Regions from separate parts of the Bacillus sp. KH172YL63 genome, predicted to be linked through region 2. Evidence: predicted binding sites of a transcription regulator. Region 2 holds the regulator's gene; the other holds the start of a gene.

Region 1 (6,682 bases), 370 kb from region 2:
AGCGAAGTCCGAGACGGAGTTGGTGAAAGAACTTACCAAAATGGCCGCAAAGAACGCTGATTTGAAAAGCCATGCATCCTTCCTGGGTGCAGGGGTATATGACCATTACATGCCGATCATTGTCGATCATGTATTATCCCGTTCAGAATTTTATACAGCTTATACACCTTACCAGCCGGAAATCTCCCAGGGGGAACTGCAGGCAATCTTCGAATTCCAGACGATGATCTGTGAGCTGACCGGCATGGACGTGGCCAATTCATCCATGTACGACGGAGGAACGGCCCTTGCGGAGGCAGCTATGCTTTCGGCAGGTCAAACGAGAAGAAAGAAAGTCCTCGTTTCAAGTACGGTACACCCGGAGTCCAGAGATGTATTAAGATCGTATGCGAAAGGTCAATATATCGATGTGGTGGAAATTCCCCATGTGAACGGTGTGACGGATGTAGAAGAATTGAAAAGCTTAATGAGTGATGAAATCGCTGCAGTCGTCGTTCAATACCCTAACTTTTTCGGGCGTGTGGAAGAGCTGAAGGCAATTGAGGAAATCGTTCATGCCGATAAAGCAATGTTCGTTGTTTCTTCCAATCCATTGGCGCTGGGGGCGTTGACACCTCCTGGACAATTAGGTGCTGATATCGTCATCGGCGATGCCCAGCCGTTCGGAATTCCAAGTGCCTTCGGTGGACCTCACTGCGGTTATTTTGCCGTGAACAAAAAGCTGATGAGGAAAGTGCCTGGGCGACTTGTCGGCCAGACCGTCGATGAAGACGGAATCCGCGGCTTCGTTCTGACTCTTCAAGCCCGTGAACAGCATATCCGCCGTGACAAGGCGACGTCCAATATTTGTTCAAATCAGGCGTTGAATGCACTCGCAGCATCGGTTGCAATGACGGCACTCGGCAAGCAGGGCGTAAAAGAAATGGCCATCCAGAATATCCAAAAGGCCCATTATGCAAAAGAAGCGTTTAAAGCTAAAGGATTCACCATCGCCTTTGAAGGGCCTTCATTCAATGAGTTTGTCATCAAAGTGGATAGACCGGTGAAGGAGATCAATCAAAAGCTTCTTACTAAAGAAATGATCGGTGGTTATGATTTAGGTTTGATGGATGACAGCTTATCGCATCATATGCTGGTCGCTGTTACAGAACTTCGCAGCAAAGAAGAAATCGACGCATTCGTAGCGGAAGTGGGGGATTGTCATGAATAAGCAAGATCAGCCTCTTATTTTTGAATTATCGAAAGAAGGACGCACAGGTTACAGCCTGCCGGAACTGGATGTACCACAGGTGGAACTGTCTGACCTCATCCCGTCTGATTATATCCGACAAGATGCACCGGAGCTTCCAGAGGTATCCGAGCTTGATATCATGCGTCATTATACGGCCCTGTCAAAGCGTAATCACGGGGTCGATTCAGGCTTCTATCCATTGGGATCTTGTACGATGAAATACAACCCGAAGGTGAATGAGAACGTTGCACGACTGAACGGTTTTGCCCACATCAACCCACTTCAGGAAGCTGAAAGCGTACAGGGTGCCCTGGAACTGATGTATGATCTTCAGGAACATCTGAAAGAAATCACGGGTATGGATGAAGTGACCCTTCAGCCTGCTGCGGGGGCACACGGCGAGTGGACCGGTCTTATGATGATCCGTGCTTATCACGAGGCAAATGGGGATACCCACCGCACCAAGGTGATCGTACCTGACTCAGCTCATGGAACGAATCCTGCAAGTGCCACGGTTGCCGGATTTGAAACGGTTACCGTGAAATCAGATGAAAACGGTCTTGTTGATTTAGAAGATCTAAAGCGGGTAGTCGGAGATGATACAGCTGCCCTGATGCTGACAAATCCGAATACGCTTGGCTTATTTGAAGAAAACATTTTGGAAATGGCTTCCATCATTCATGGAGCAGGCGGTAAGCTGTATTATGACGGAGCGAACCTGAACGCGGTGCTTTCGAAAGCGAGACCGGGGGATATGGGATTTGACGTCGTGCATTTGAATCTTCATAAGACGTTCACCGGTCCTCACGGGGGCGGCGGTCCGGGAAGCGGTCCTGTAGGCGTGAAGGAGGACTTGATCAAGTACCTTCCTAAACCGGTCCTTGTGAAAAAAGGAGAACAATTTGAATTCGATTATAACCGTCCTGATTCCATCGGTCGTGTGAAACCGTACTATGGGAACTTCGGCATCAATGTCCGTGCCTATACGTATATCAGAACGATGGGGCCGGATGGACTGAGAGCCGTTACAGAGAATGCCGTCCTTAATGCAAACTACATGATGCGCCGTCTTGCACCTTATTTTGATCTGCCGTATGACCGTCATTGTAAACATGAATTCGTCATCAGTGGAAAACGTCAGAAAAAGCTGGGTGTACGTACGCTGGATATTGCGAAACGACTGTTGGATTTCGGCTATCATCCACCGACCATATATTTCCCGCTGAATGTAGAAGAATGCATGATGATCGAACCGACTGAAACTGAATCAAAAGAAACACTTGATTCATTCATCGATGCCATGATCCAGATTGCGAAGGAAGCGGAAGAAACCCCTGAAATCGTGCAGGAAGCGCCTCACACAACAATCGTGAAGCGTATGGATGAAACACTGGCAGCGAGAAAACCCGTCCTTCGTTATATGAAGGAAAGCGAATAGAATCGTAAATCCCCGCAGCGAATGGCCGCGGGGATTTTTTGTGCACCTACCCTTTTTGGTGGGGAATATATCAAAAAAAGGATCACCTTAAAGGCAATCCTTTTCGTATTTATTTCTTGTGTTTCACTTTACCGGTCCACTTTTTGAAACCGCCCTGTAACTGATGCAGATCTCTGTATCCTTTACGGTGCAGCATTTGAGCTGCACGGCCGCTGCGAAGACCGCTTTGGCAATAAAGATAAACAGGTTGATCGGCGCGGATTTCTTTTTGTCTCATTTTAATTTGAGAGAGAGGGATGTTGCGGGCCCCGAGGACGTGGCCATTGTCGAATTCGTTTGCTTCACGGACATCTATCAATTGAGCTTTGCGGTACCCTGCCCGAAATTCTTCTTCATTCAAGGTGTTTACGACTCTCTTTTGATAGAAGAACGTAAATAGTGAATAAATGATGATTCCACCCAATACGATTAATAGAATATATAATCCTTCCATCATTCATGCTCCTTTCTACAAATGCGCTACCTTCTATTATATTCATGTAGGCCGGCAGAATCAAAACAAATTTATTATTTTCATGCATACACTTTCCAATCTGTTTTCCTTTGTTTTTTGAAATGGATTTGATAGACTAGTAACGGACTTAGTGAGTTGAATGATTTACATATAAATGACACAACAGAGACGAAATGAATGAGGGATGGAATATGAAAAAAGAAACATGGAGATTCATCGATTCAGGGCATTGTTCCCCGTCCTATAATATGGCGCTTGATGAAGCACTCCTTGATTGGCACAGCCAAGGGAAGATACCGCCGACGATTCGTTTTTACGGCTGGGACCCGGCCACACTTTCAGTTGGATACTTCCAGAGAGTTGAAAAGGAAATCAATCTTGATGCGGTTAAAGAGCACGGGCTCGGATTTGTGAGAAGGCCGACTGGGGGAAGGGGTGTCCTGCATGAACACGAATTGACGTATAGTGTAATCGTGTCAGAGGATCATCCTGAAATGCCTAAAACGGTAACAGAAGCATACAGGGTCATCTCTGAAGGGATATTGAAAGGATTTCAAGCACTCGGCCTTGAAGCCTATTTCGCCGTCCCTAAAACGGCAGAAGAGCGGGAAGGATTGAAAAACCCCCGTTCAGCAGTCTGTTTTGATGCACCAAGCTGGTATGAACTGGTTGTCGAAGGAAGAAAAGTGGCTGGAAGTGCCCAAACACGTCAAAAGGGCGTCATCCTTCAGCATGGTTCCATTCTTTTGGATCTCGATGAAGATAAGCTGTTCAGTCTGTTTAAATATCCATCCGACAGGGTGAAAGAAAGGATGCAGCGTGCATTCAAAAATAAGGCAGTTGCCATGAACGAAATCAGTACTGAGACCATCACAATGGACATGGCAAAGGTAGCATTCAAAAAAGGTTTTGAGGATGGTTTGGATATTTATCTCGAACCTTATGAACTTTCTGATGAAGAAACACAATATGTTGAGGACCTTGCAAAGTCAAGATACGAGTCCGATGAATGGAATTACAAACGTTAAAAAAAGTTTTTGTAGAAAAAAAGCGATGATTGTCGCTTTTTTCCTGTTTTACCAAGGATTGCGGTTGTTTGATTTATATCAAGTTCTAAAATACTAGAATTCAGTCATGCTTTAGATCTTTTTCTATTATTTTCTCCCGTTTTCTATTTTTATCAGCTGATTATCCGTTTGACAAACAAAAGAACAGTTGACCTGAAACACAATATGTGGTGTGTTGTATATTTTTGCGCACACAATATGTTGTGTTTATTTATTGCTTTTCAAAATAAGCTATGGTATCGTAATATTTGAAAACAAACACCAAAGGAAATCACATATATTGAAACATTCGAGATAGAAGGAGTTGTCTTTATGACTGTTGCGTCGAAAAACACAATGAAATTAAACATCGAAAGATTAAACCAGGATATCGGATTATTTCCTCAGGTACATCCTATAACCCCGGATATGACTACCACCCACAAAGGTGTATCCCGTCTTGTCATGATTGATCGCTATTCCTTCAAGGACACTGAAAAAATCACACTTTCAGAAGGGGACTTTGTCGTACTCACGATCAAGGAGGATCCCAAATTTCCGGCACGTGGATTGGGTTATATCTCAAGCATCGACTGGGAAACGAAAAAGGCGGATGTTTGGATCGAAGAAGAGTACAGAAGTGCGATAGACAAACCTGAGGAAATGGAAAAAGGTATCGTATCAAGAAACCTTGATGTGATCGAAAAACCTCTTGAAGTCTATTACGAACAAATTGCAAAGCGTAACGCAACAGGCTTGGCAGAAGTGGAAGAAACTCCTGAAAAAAGACAAGTTTGGTTCGAGAAGTTCTATCATGAATTAGTGAACCTCCATTTCGTTCCTGCAGGCCGGGTGTTGTACGGAGCAGGCGCAGGTACGGACGTCACATACTTCAACTGTTATGTGATGCCTTTCGTCCAGGATTCCCGTGAAGGAATCTCAGAACACCGCAAGCAGGTAATGGAAATCATGAGCCGGGGCGGCGGTGTCGGAACGAACGGATCGACGCTTCGTCCACGCAACACGCTTGCTAAAGGCGTGAACGGTAAATCTTCCGGTTCTGTTTCTTGGCTGGATGATATCGCAAAGCTGACACACCTGGTTGAACAGGGCGGTTCAAGACGCGGTGCGCAGATGATCATGCTGTCAGATTGGCATCCCGACATTATTGAATTCATCATTTCCAAAATGCAAAACCCGCGTATCCTCCGCTATCTTCTCGAAAACACAGAAGACGAAACGATCAAGAAGGCTGCAGAGGATAAACTGAAATTCACCCCTCTGACGGAACAAGAGGAAGCGATGTATCAAGGCATCCTGAATTATAGACAAATCCCTGGATACGGTGGATTCGATGCGAAAATCCTTAAGCATGCAGAAGAAAAGCTCCGCACCGGAGGGACTTACAGCGTTCACAATCCTGAGTTCCTCACAGGGGCGAACATTTCTGTCTGCCTGACGAGCGACTTTATGGAAGCAGTGGAAAATGATCGTGAATATGAGCTGCGCTTCCCTGATGTGGAAAGCTATAATGAAGAGCAGATGAAATATTATAACGAAGAATGGCACAACGTAGGTGATGTGCGCGAGTGGGAGAAGCTTGGCTATAAAGTGCGTACATACCGTAAAGTCAAGGCGAAGGAGCTTTGGAATCTGATCAATGTGTGTGCAACCTACTCTGCAGAGCCTGGGATCTTCTTTATCGATAACGCAAATGATATGACAAATGCCAAAGCATACGGCCAAAAGGTAGTGGCGACAAACCCGTGCGGTGAGCAGCCTCTTGCCCCGTATTCCGTTTGTAACCTGGCAGCAGTCAACCTTGCCCGGTTTGCCGACAAAGAAACGAAGACAGTTGATTTTGAAAAGTTGAAGCGGACCGTCGAAGTGGGTGTACGTATGCAGGACAACGTCATCGATGCGACGCCATACTTCCTTGATGAAAACAAAAAGCAGGCCCTCGGTGAACGACGTGTCGGCCTCGGCGTCATGGGACTTGCTGACTTATTGATCTACTGTGAGAAAGAATACGGTTCTGAAGAAGGTAATAAGCTTGTAGATGAAGTGTTTGAGGTCATTGCCACGACGGCATACCGTGCTTCAGTGGAATTATCAAAGGAAAAAGGGAGCTTCCCATTCCTGACCGGAAGTACGGACGAAGAAACGAAAGCTTTACGAAAAGCATTTGTTGAAACCGGCTTTATGAAGAAAATGCCTGCAGATGTCCGACATGACATTGAACAGTACGGCATCCGTAATTCCCATCTGTTGACGGTCGCTCCGACTGGTTCAACAGGTACGATGGTAGGTGTATCAACAGGTCTTGAACCATACTTCTCCTTCACCTACTACAGAAGTGGACGCCTTGGTAAATTCATTGAAGTGAAGGCAGACATCGTTGAGGATTACTTGAAGAGAAATCCTGAAGCGGATGCCGACAATCTGCCGGAATG
Region 2 (6,682 bases):
ATCAAACCGTCCTGGTCGGATTGGGGAACATCTACGTGGATGAAGCGTTATTCCGTGCAGGCATCCATCCGGACAGAAAGTCGAAATCTCTGTCTACACTAGAGATCGAAGAATTGCATAAACGTATCATTGAAACATTATCTGAAGCCGTGGAAATGGGAGGGAGCACGATACGCTCCTACGTCAATTCCCAGGGACAGATGGGGATGTTTCAGCAAAACCTCTACGTCTACAGCCGAAAAGGTGAGCCGTGCAGGAACTGCGGCAGCATCATTGAGAAGAAGGTGTCAGCAGGCAGAGGGACCCATTACTGTCCCCGCTGTCAGCGGTAGAAAGAACATTTAACATCTGATAAGCCCTTACCATATAGTATTGTAATGATTTCTGGGAGGGCTATTAGATGAGTGAAACAATCTCCTTATTACTGCTGGCATTTGCTGTTAGTCTCGATAGTTTCAGCACCGGATTGACCTACGGATTACGTAAAGTGAAAATACATGCAAAATCAATCAGCATCATATCGGTTTGTTCTGCAAGCTCCCTATTACTGGCCATGCTGCTCGGCCGGACCCTCGGCTCCATCATCGATCCGGTATGGGCCGGCAGAATCGGCGGCCTGATTCTCGTCGTGATCGGGGCAGCCGTCCTTTACCAGTTTTTCAGACCGGAAAAGGAAACTGTCCTGTCACATGAAAAAACGTTGATCAACTTTGAAATTAAATCGATCGGTTTAGTGATTCAAATATTAAGAAAGCCCCTCACCGCAGACTTTGATAAATCAGGTACGATCACCGGGATCGAGGCATTCATGCTCGGGATCGCCTTATCACTGGATGCATTCGGGGCAGGAATTGGCGCAGCACTCTTACATTTTTCACCTATATTACTTACGTCAGCGATCCTGGTGATGAGCTTTACGTTCTTATTCTCGGGACTCAAGCTGGGGGAATTCTTTTCCCATCTGCGGTGGATCCACCGCGTATCATTCCTCCCGGGCGTCCTGCTCATCCTCATCGGGATCCTGCGATTTTAATGTGCCGGAAAGGATGGGACAATGGCAAGAATCATCGGATTAACCGGCGGAATCGCAAGCGGCAAGAGCACCGTTTCCGCCATGCTCAATGAAAAAGGATACACGATCATCGACGCTGATCTCGCTGCCCGCATGGTGGTCGAAGTCGACCAGCCTGCCTATCTGGCAATCGTGGAGGAATTCGGCGACGGCATCCTCCATCCCAACGATTCCACGATCAACCGGGAAAAGCTCGGGCAGATCATTTTCAACTCAGAAGAAAAAAGAAAAGTGCTGAACGGCATCGTCCACCCCGCAGTGAGGCAGATGATGCTCCAGCACAAAGACGAAGCCGTCGCTGCAGGCAAACAAACGATCTTCATGGACATCCCGCTTCTGTTTGAAAGTGAACTCACATGGATGGTCGAGCGGACCCTCGTCGTATACGTCAACGAAGAAACCCAGCTCGCCCGCCTCATGGAGCGGAACCACTTCAGCAAAGAAGACGCATCAGCACGCATCGCGTCACAATTCCCGCTGAAAGAAAAAGTCAACCTTGCCGACGCAGTCATCGACAACAACGGCTCACTGCATGACACCAAGGAACAGCTTGAAGCGCTAATAGTAGAATGGGACTTGAAACCCTAGCAAGAGAAATGACCGACAAGGAAGCCCTTGTCGGTTTTTTTGTGTCTGATTGAAATTCTTGCACAAAAAAATGGTTTAACTTCGGAGAATGATATGTGTTGGGGATTTGAAGATGTAGGTCTCGGTTTACATGTTTTTTTGGAAAAACATGCTCATTTGATTGAAGCGGAAGGTGCTCGACTCCTGCGGGAAACGCGTGAAAGTTGAGACCCCACAAGGCGAAGCCTGAGGAGGCTCAACTCACGCCCCGCGGAAAGCGAGCACCTGCAGCGGAAATCGCCAATATCTATGATGTTGGTTTTTAAAAATGAAGTCACCCATAATAGACCAGGCTCTTGACCGCGAAATCATGTATGAATGCAAAGCAACACAATATACATTCAATAAGTACATTTGTCAGAATAATAAAACATTTAATATCAGCAAAATACTTATTAACTAATTCTCTCAATATGTTATACTAATTTTAGAAATCAATCATATAAGTATAACATTAATATAGAGGGGAGCCGGATTTATGAAGGCGAAAATTGCAATCAATGGTTTTGGGCGTATTGGGAGAATGGTTTTCAGAAAAGCGATTACAGATGATAACTTAGAGGTTGTAGCCATCAACGCGAGCTACCCGGCTGAAACGTTAGCCCATTTAATAAAGTATGACACAAATCACGGCACATTCCAGGCGGAAGTAGTGGCAGAGGACAATGCCATCATCGTAAACGGCAAACGTGTCATGCTGTTGAGCAACCGTGATCCGAAAGCATTGCCTTGGAGTGAATTGAACATTGATATCGTGATCGAAGCGACAGGGAAATTCAATTCAAAGGATAAAGCAAGCCTTCACCTTGAAGCCGGCGCCAAGAAAGTCATTTTGACGGCCCCTGGTAAAAATGAAGATATCACGATTGTGATGGGCGTAAATGAAAGCGCATTAAATATAGAAGAACATAGTGTTATTTCAAATGCATCATGCACGACGAACTGCCTGGCTCCGGTTGCAAAGGTCCTCGATGAGCAGTTCGGGATCGAGAACGGTCTGATGACGACGGTCCATGCATACACAAATGATCAGAAAAATATCGATAACCCGCATAAAGACCTGCGCCGGGCAAGAGCATGCGGACAGTCCATCATCCCGACAACGACGGGTGCCGCGAAAGCGCTGTCATTGGTGCTACCTCAGTTAAGCGGAAAGCTGCACGGCATGGCACTCCGTGTCCCGACGCCGAACGTATCCCTTGTCGACCTTGTTGTTGATGTGAAAAGGGACGTCACCGTGGACGAAATCAATGATGCCTTCATCACGGCATCGATCGGCTCTTTGGACGGCATCCTTCAATTCACGACGGAACCATTGGTATCAATCGACTTCAATACGAATCCTCATTCAGCGATCATCGACGGCCTGTCCACAATGGTCATGGGCAGCCGGAAAGTGAAAGTGCTCGCATGGTACGATAACGAGTGGGGCTACTCCTGCCGCGTCGTCGACCTGGCTAAATTCGTGGCATCCAAAATGAGCGCAAAACAAGAAGTGAACGTTTGAAAGAATCAACATAAACGATAAGCTATGCTTTTAGGGCGCGTCGACCGTGACGCGTCCTTTTTCTTTTTTTTCGGAAAATCATGGCTGAAAGCGGCTGAATCCCCTTTCGTCAACGGCCGGAATGCCCATTTAAAAAAGTTTAAAGAAATTTATTGCAAAAGAGATTTAAACAAAGTATACTATTTTTCGTGAACTTCTTATTAGCAAATGAATACTGATTTAATTACTTAAAGGGTTAGGACCTCTTCGGACTAACTTTCCCCCGTGGTAATTAAGATTTTGCCAAAGGATGCGTTCATTTTGACGAAAAAAATCATGTCAAAGGGGGAAATACGAAATGGAAACAATGGGTCGCCATGTAATCTCAGAATTATGGGGTTGCGATTTTGAAAAATTAAACGATGTAGTAGGTATTGAGAAAACATTCGTAGATGCTGCGCTTAAGTCAGGTGCGGAAGTGCGTGAGGTGGCATTCCACAAATTTGCGCCTCAAGGTGTAAGTGGAGTCGTGATCATTTCTGAATCACACTTAACCATCCACAGTTTTCCTGAACACGGTTATGCCAGCATTGATGTATATACTTGCGGTGATTTAGATCCTAATATCGCTGCTGAATATATTGCAGACGCGCTAGGTGCGGACACTCGCGAAACAATTGAATTGCCACGTGGTATGGGTCCAGTACAAGTGAAAAAGTCTCAGGCTCAAGCCCTTTAATCGATTATAACCCGAAAGAGATGCGTGAATTATGCATCTCTTTTTTTGTGTTGTTGGTTTGGATGCCGGAAATCAACCAGCACTCACTCCTAACAAACCAGCCACTTTTCACAAGAATCCTGCCATCATCCCCGCCCGCCGCTCTTTTCCTATTTTCCAATCCCTCTATTTTCGTGTAAAATAAGGGTAAATAAAGGGAGGAACTTCATATGAGCGGATTAAAGACCCTGTTGAAACGATTTCAGTCAGAGTGCGAGACGTCTGATGCGCATGATGATAAAGAATTACAAACCCACTATTATAAAGCGATGCATCAAGGTGCATTTAATGCAGTATTAGAACTGTTTTCTTCATCAGAGTATGAAGTGATTTCCCAGTCGAAGGACAGAGGGGAGATCACCGTGAGGAAAAACGGGATGCCACAGCTGTTCATCGTCGCAACGGTCATCACCGTCCGGCCGTTCGAAACGGCAATCGACTTCAAGGTCAGTGCGGATAAAGGGAAGATCTTCGGTACATATACCGTGTTGAAGGCACAAATCAACCACTATTATCAGAGGCTCGACAGTGAGCTGAATAAAGTGAAATAACGGTAAATCCTTTATACGCTTGTGTATGACCCGGCTTTTTTATATGATGAAGGTAATAGTATGTAATAACGGAGCTGATATTATGAAATGCCCGTCTTGCCAGCATAATGGTACACGAGTTGTAGACTCCCGTCCTGCTGATGAAGGACGTTCAATCAGGAGAAGGAGAGAGTGTGAAGTGTGCACGTTCCGCTTCACGACTTTCGAGAAGGTGGAAGAGCTTCCTCTGATTGTGGTGAAAAAAGAAGGGGTAAGAGAAGAGTTTAGTCGAGAGAAGATATTGAGGGGATTGATCAAGGCGTGCGAGAAGCGTCCTGTTCCCCTTGAGAGATTAGAGAAGATCTCAACGGATATTGAAAAAGACCTTCGGAATCAAGGTGCATCCGAAGTGGAATCTGTGAAGATCGGCGAGATGGTCATGGATCACCTTGCGAAAGTGGATGAAGTGGCTTATGTCCGTTTTGCATCAGTCTATCGTCAATTTAAAGATATTAATGTGTTCATAGACGAATTAAAGGAATTAATTAAAAAAGAGTAGAAGAATGAGCTGAAGATGGATTTCTTTGGCTCTTTTCTCTTTGACTGGTACTTCGGGGCGTTGACCTCGTGAGTTTTTATGAAAGGTAGAATCTAACTATGATGAAGAAGCATTGGAATGAAATACAGCCAATCGATCACTACACGGTAGGGACCAATGGGATGCTTCAGGAATATGACCGGAAAATCATTACATTTTTATACCAGCCTTTGATCGGATCTGTTTGCTACAGCCTCTATATGAGTTTATGGGGGGAAGTGGAAGAGAACCGCCTGTGGTCGACCGATTCCACCCACTATCATTTGATGAATGTGCTGTCTGTGAATCTGCAGGATGTATATGAGGCAAGAATGAAGCTTGAAGGCATCGGGCTTTTGAAGGTGTATGAAAAGAAGGATGGTGACGACCGGAGCTTCCTTTATGAATTGCAGCCCCCTTTGTCACCGGAGGAGTTTTTTCACGACGGCATGTTGAATGTTTATTTGTACCGTAAGATCGGACGGACCCATTATTTACGGTTGAAGAAATTCTTCACAGATGTCTCGGTTGAAAAAGGGTCGTATACGAATATCACCCGATCGTTTCAGGATGTCTTTACGTCGGAACCGATCAATTTTCTTCACCATGACGCCAACGTGGATTCACAGGCGGCATCCGGTGAACAATATATGAAATATGGCAGGAACGAAGGCCTTTCACTCGATGAAGTGGATTTCGATTTTCAGCTGCTACTTTCAGGACTGTCTGAATCAATGGTGCCAAGGCGTGCGTTCACGGCAAATGTGAAGGATACGGTGTTGAAGCTGAGTTATTTGTACGGCATCGATCCCCTGCAGATGAAAAACATCGTCTTAAGCTCCCTGGATGCCGATGATACGATCAACATAGAATTGCTGAGGAAAACAGCCCGTGACTGGTACGGATTGAAGTCCGGAGATCAATTGCCCGATTTGACGACAAGAACCGAAGTGAAGGCACCGGTGAAATCCGACAAGCCCCTTTCAAAGGAAGAGGAGCTGATCGAATACCTGGAAACGACATCACCGAAAGATGTGCTCTCAGACATTTCAAACGGCGGTTCCCCTTCGAAGGCGGATCTACAGGCTGTCGAAGAAGTGCTCATGTCACAAAAGCTTCCGATCGGGGTCATGAATGTCCTGGTGCAGTATGTATTGCTGAAGACCGATATGAAGCTCACCAAAGGATATATGGAAAAAATCGCATCCCACTGGTCAAGGAAAAAAGTGACGACTGCAAGTGAAGCAATGGACCTGGCGAAAAAGGAGCACAAGCAGTATCTCGAATGGGCCGAAGGGAAGAAGGAATCGAAATCGACCAAGCGGCGAAAACCGATCCGGACCGAAAAGCTTCCTGAATGGTTCAAGGAAGAAGACACGGCGAAAGAATCCGAATCCCCGGCAGAAGATTACGATTTTGAAGCAGAAAAGAAGAAGCTCGAAGAAGAACTCAAAAATTTTCGGAAGTAGGTGAACAGAACGGTGGAGAACATAAACAACACCCTGAAACGGTTGGCGACTTCTGGTTCGTTTCAACAAAGATATGAACAAATGAAAAAAGAGATCCTTGAAAACAATGATGTAAAGGACTTTATCCGAAAGAACGAAGGCCT

What was found. Region 2 encodes NrdR, which represses ribonucleotide reductase genes. Its sites were predicted from a motif close to AACACNATATATNGTGTT; they were not measured.
Region 1: KH172YL63_RS14320 (vitamin B12-dependent ribonucleotide reductase) is a predicted target of NrdR. The motif match lies at 4,441-4,458, and genes of this name have one in related genera.

What each region holds. Positions count from the first base shown of each region.
Region 1 covers NZ_AP022842.1:2,799,523-2,806,204, reverse strand. The annotation lists gene gcvPA (aminomethyl-transferring glycine dehydrogenase subunit GcvPA) at 1-1,210, shown strand, start outside; gene gcvPB (aminomethyl-transferring glycine dehydrogenase subunit GcvPB) at 1,203-2,669, shown strand; gene KH172YL63_RS14330 (rhodanese-like domain-containing protein) at 2,779-3,162, opposite strand; gene KH172YL63_RS14325 (lipoate--protein ligase family protein) at 3,375-4,211, shown strand; gene KH172YL63_RS14320 (vitamin B12-dependent ribonucleotide reductase) at 4,563-6,682, shown strand, end outside.
Region 2 covers NZ_AP022842.1:3,165,522-3,172,203, reverse strand. The annotation lists gene mutM (DNA-formamidopyrimidine glycosylase) at 1-332, shown strand, start outside; gene ytaF (sporulation membrane protein YtaF) at 401-1,033, shown strand; gene coaE (dephospho-CoA kinase) at 1,055-1,660, shown strand; gene KH172YL63_RS16220 (glyceraldehyde-3-phosphate dehydrogenase) at 2,178-3,206, shown strand; gene speD (adenosylmethionine decarboxylase) at 3,544-3,924, shown strand; gene KH172YL63_RS16210 (cytosolic protein) at 4,134-4,514, shown strand; gene nrdR (transcriptional regulator NrdR) at 4,597-5,052, shown strand; gene KH172YL63_RS16200 (replication initiation and membrane attachment family protein) at 5,154-6,539, shown strand; gene dnaI (primosomal protein DnaI) at 6,552-6,682, shown strand, end outside.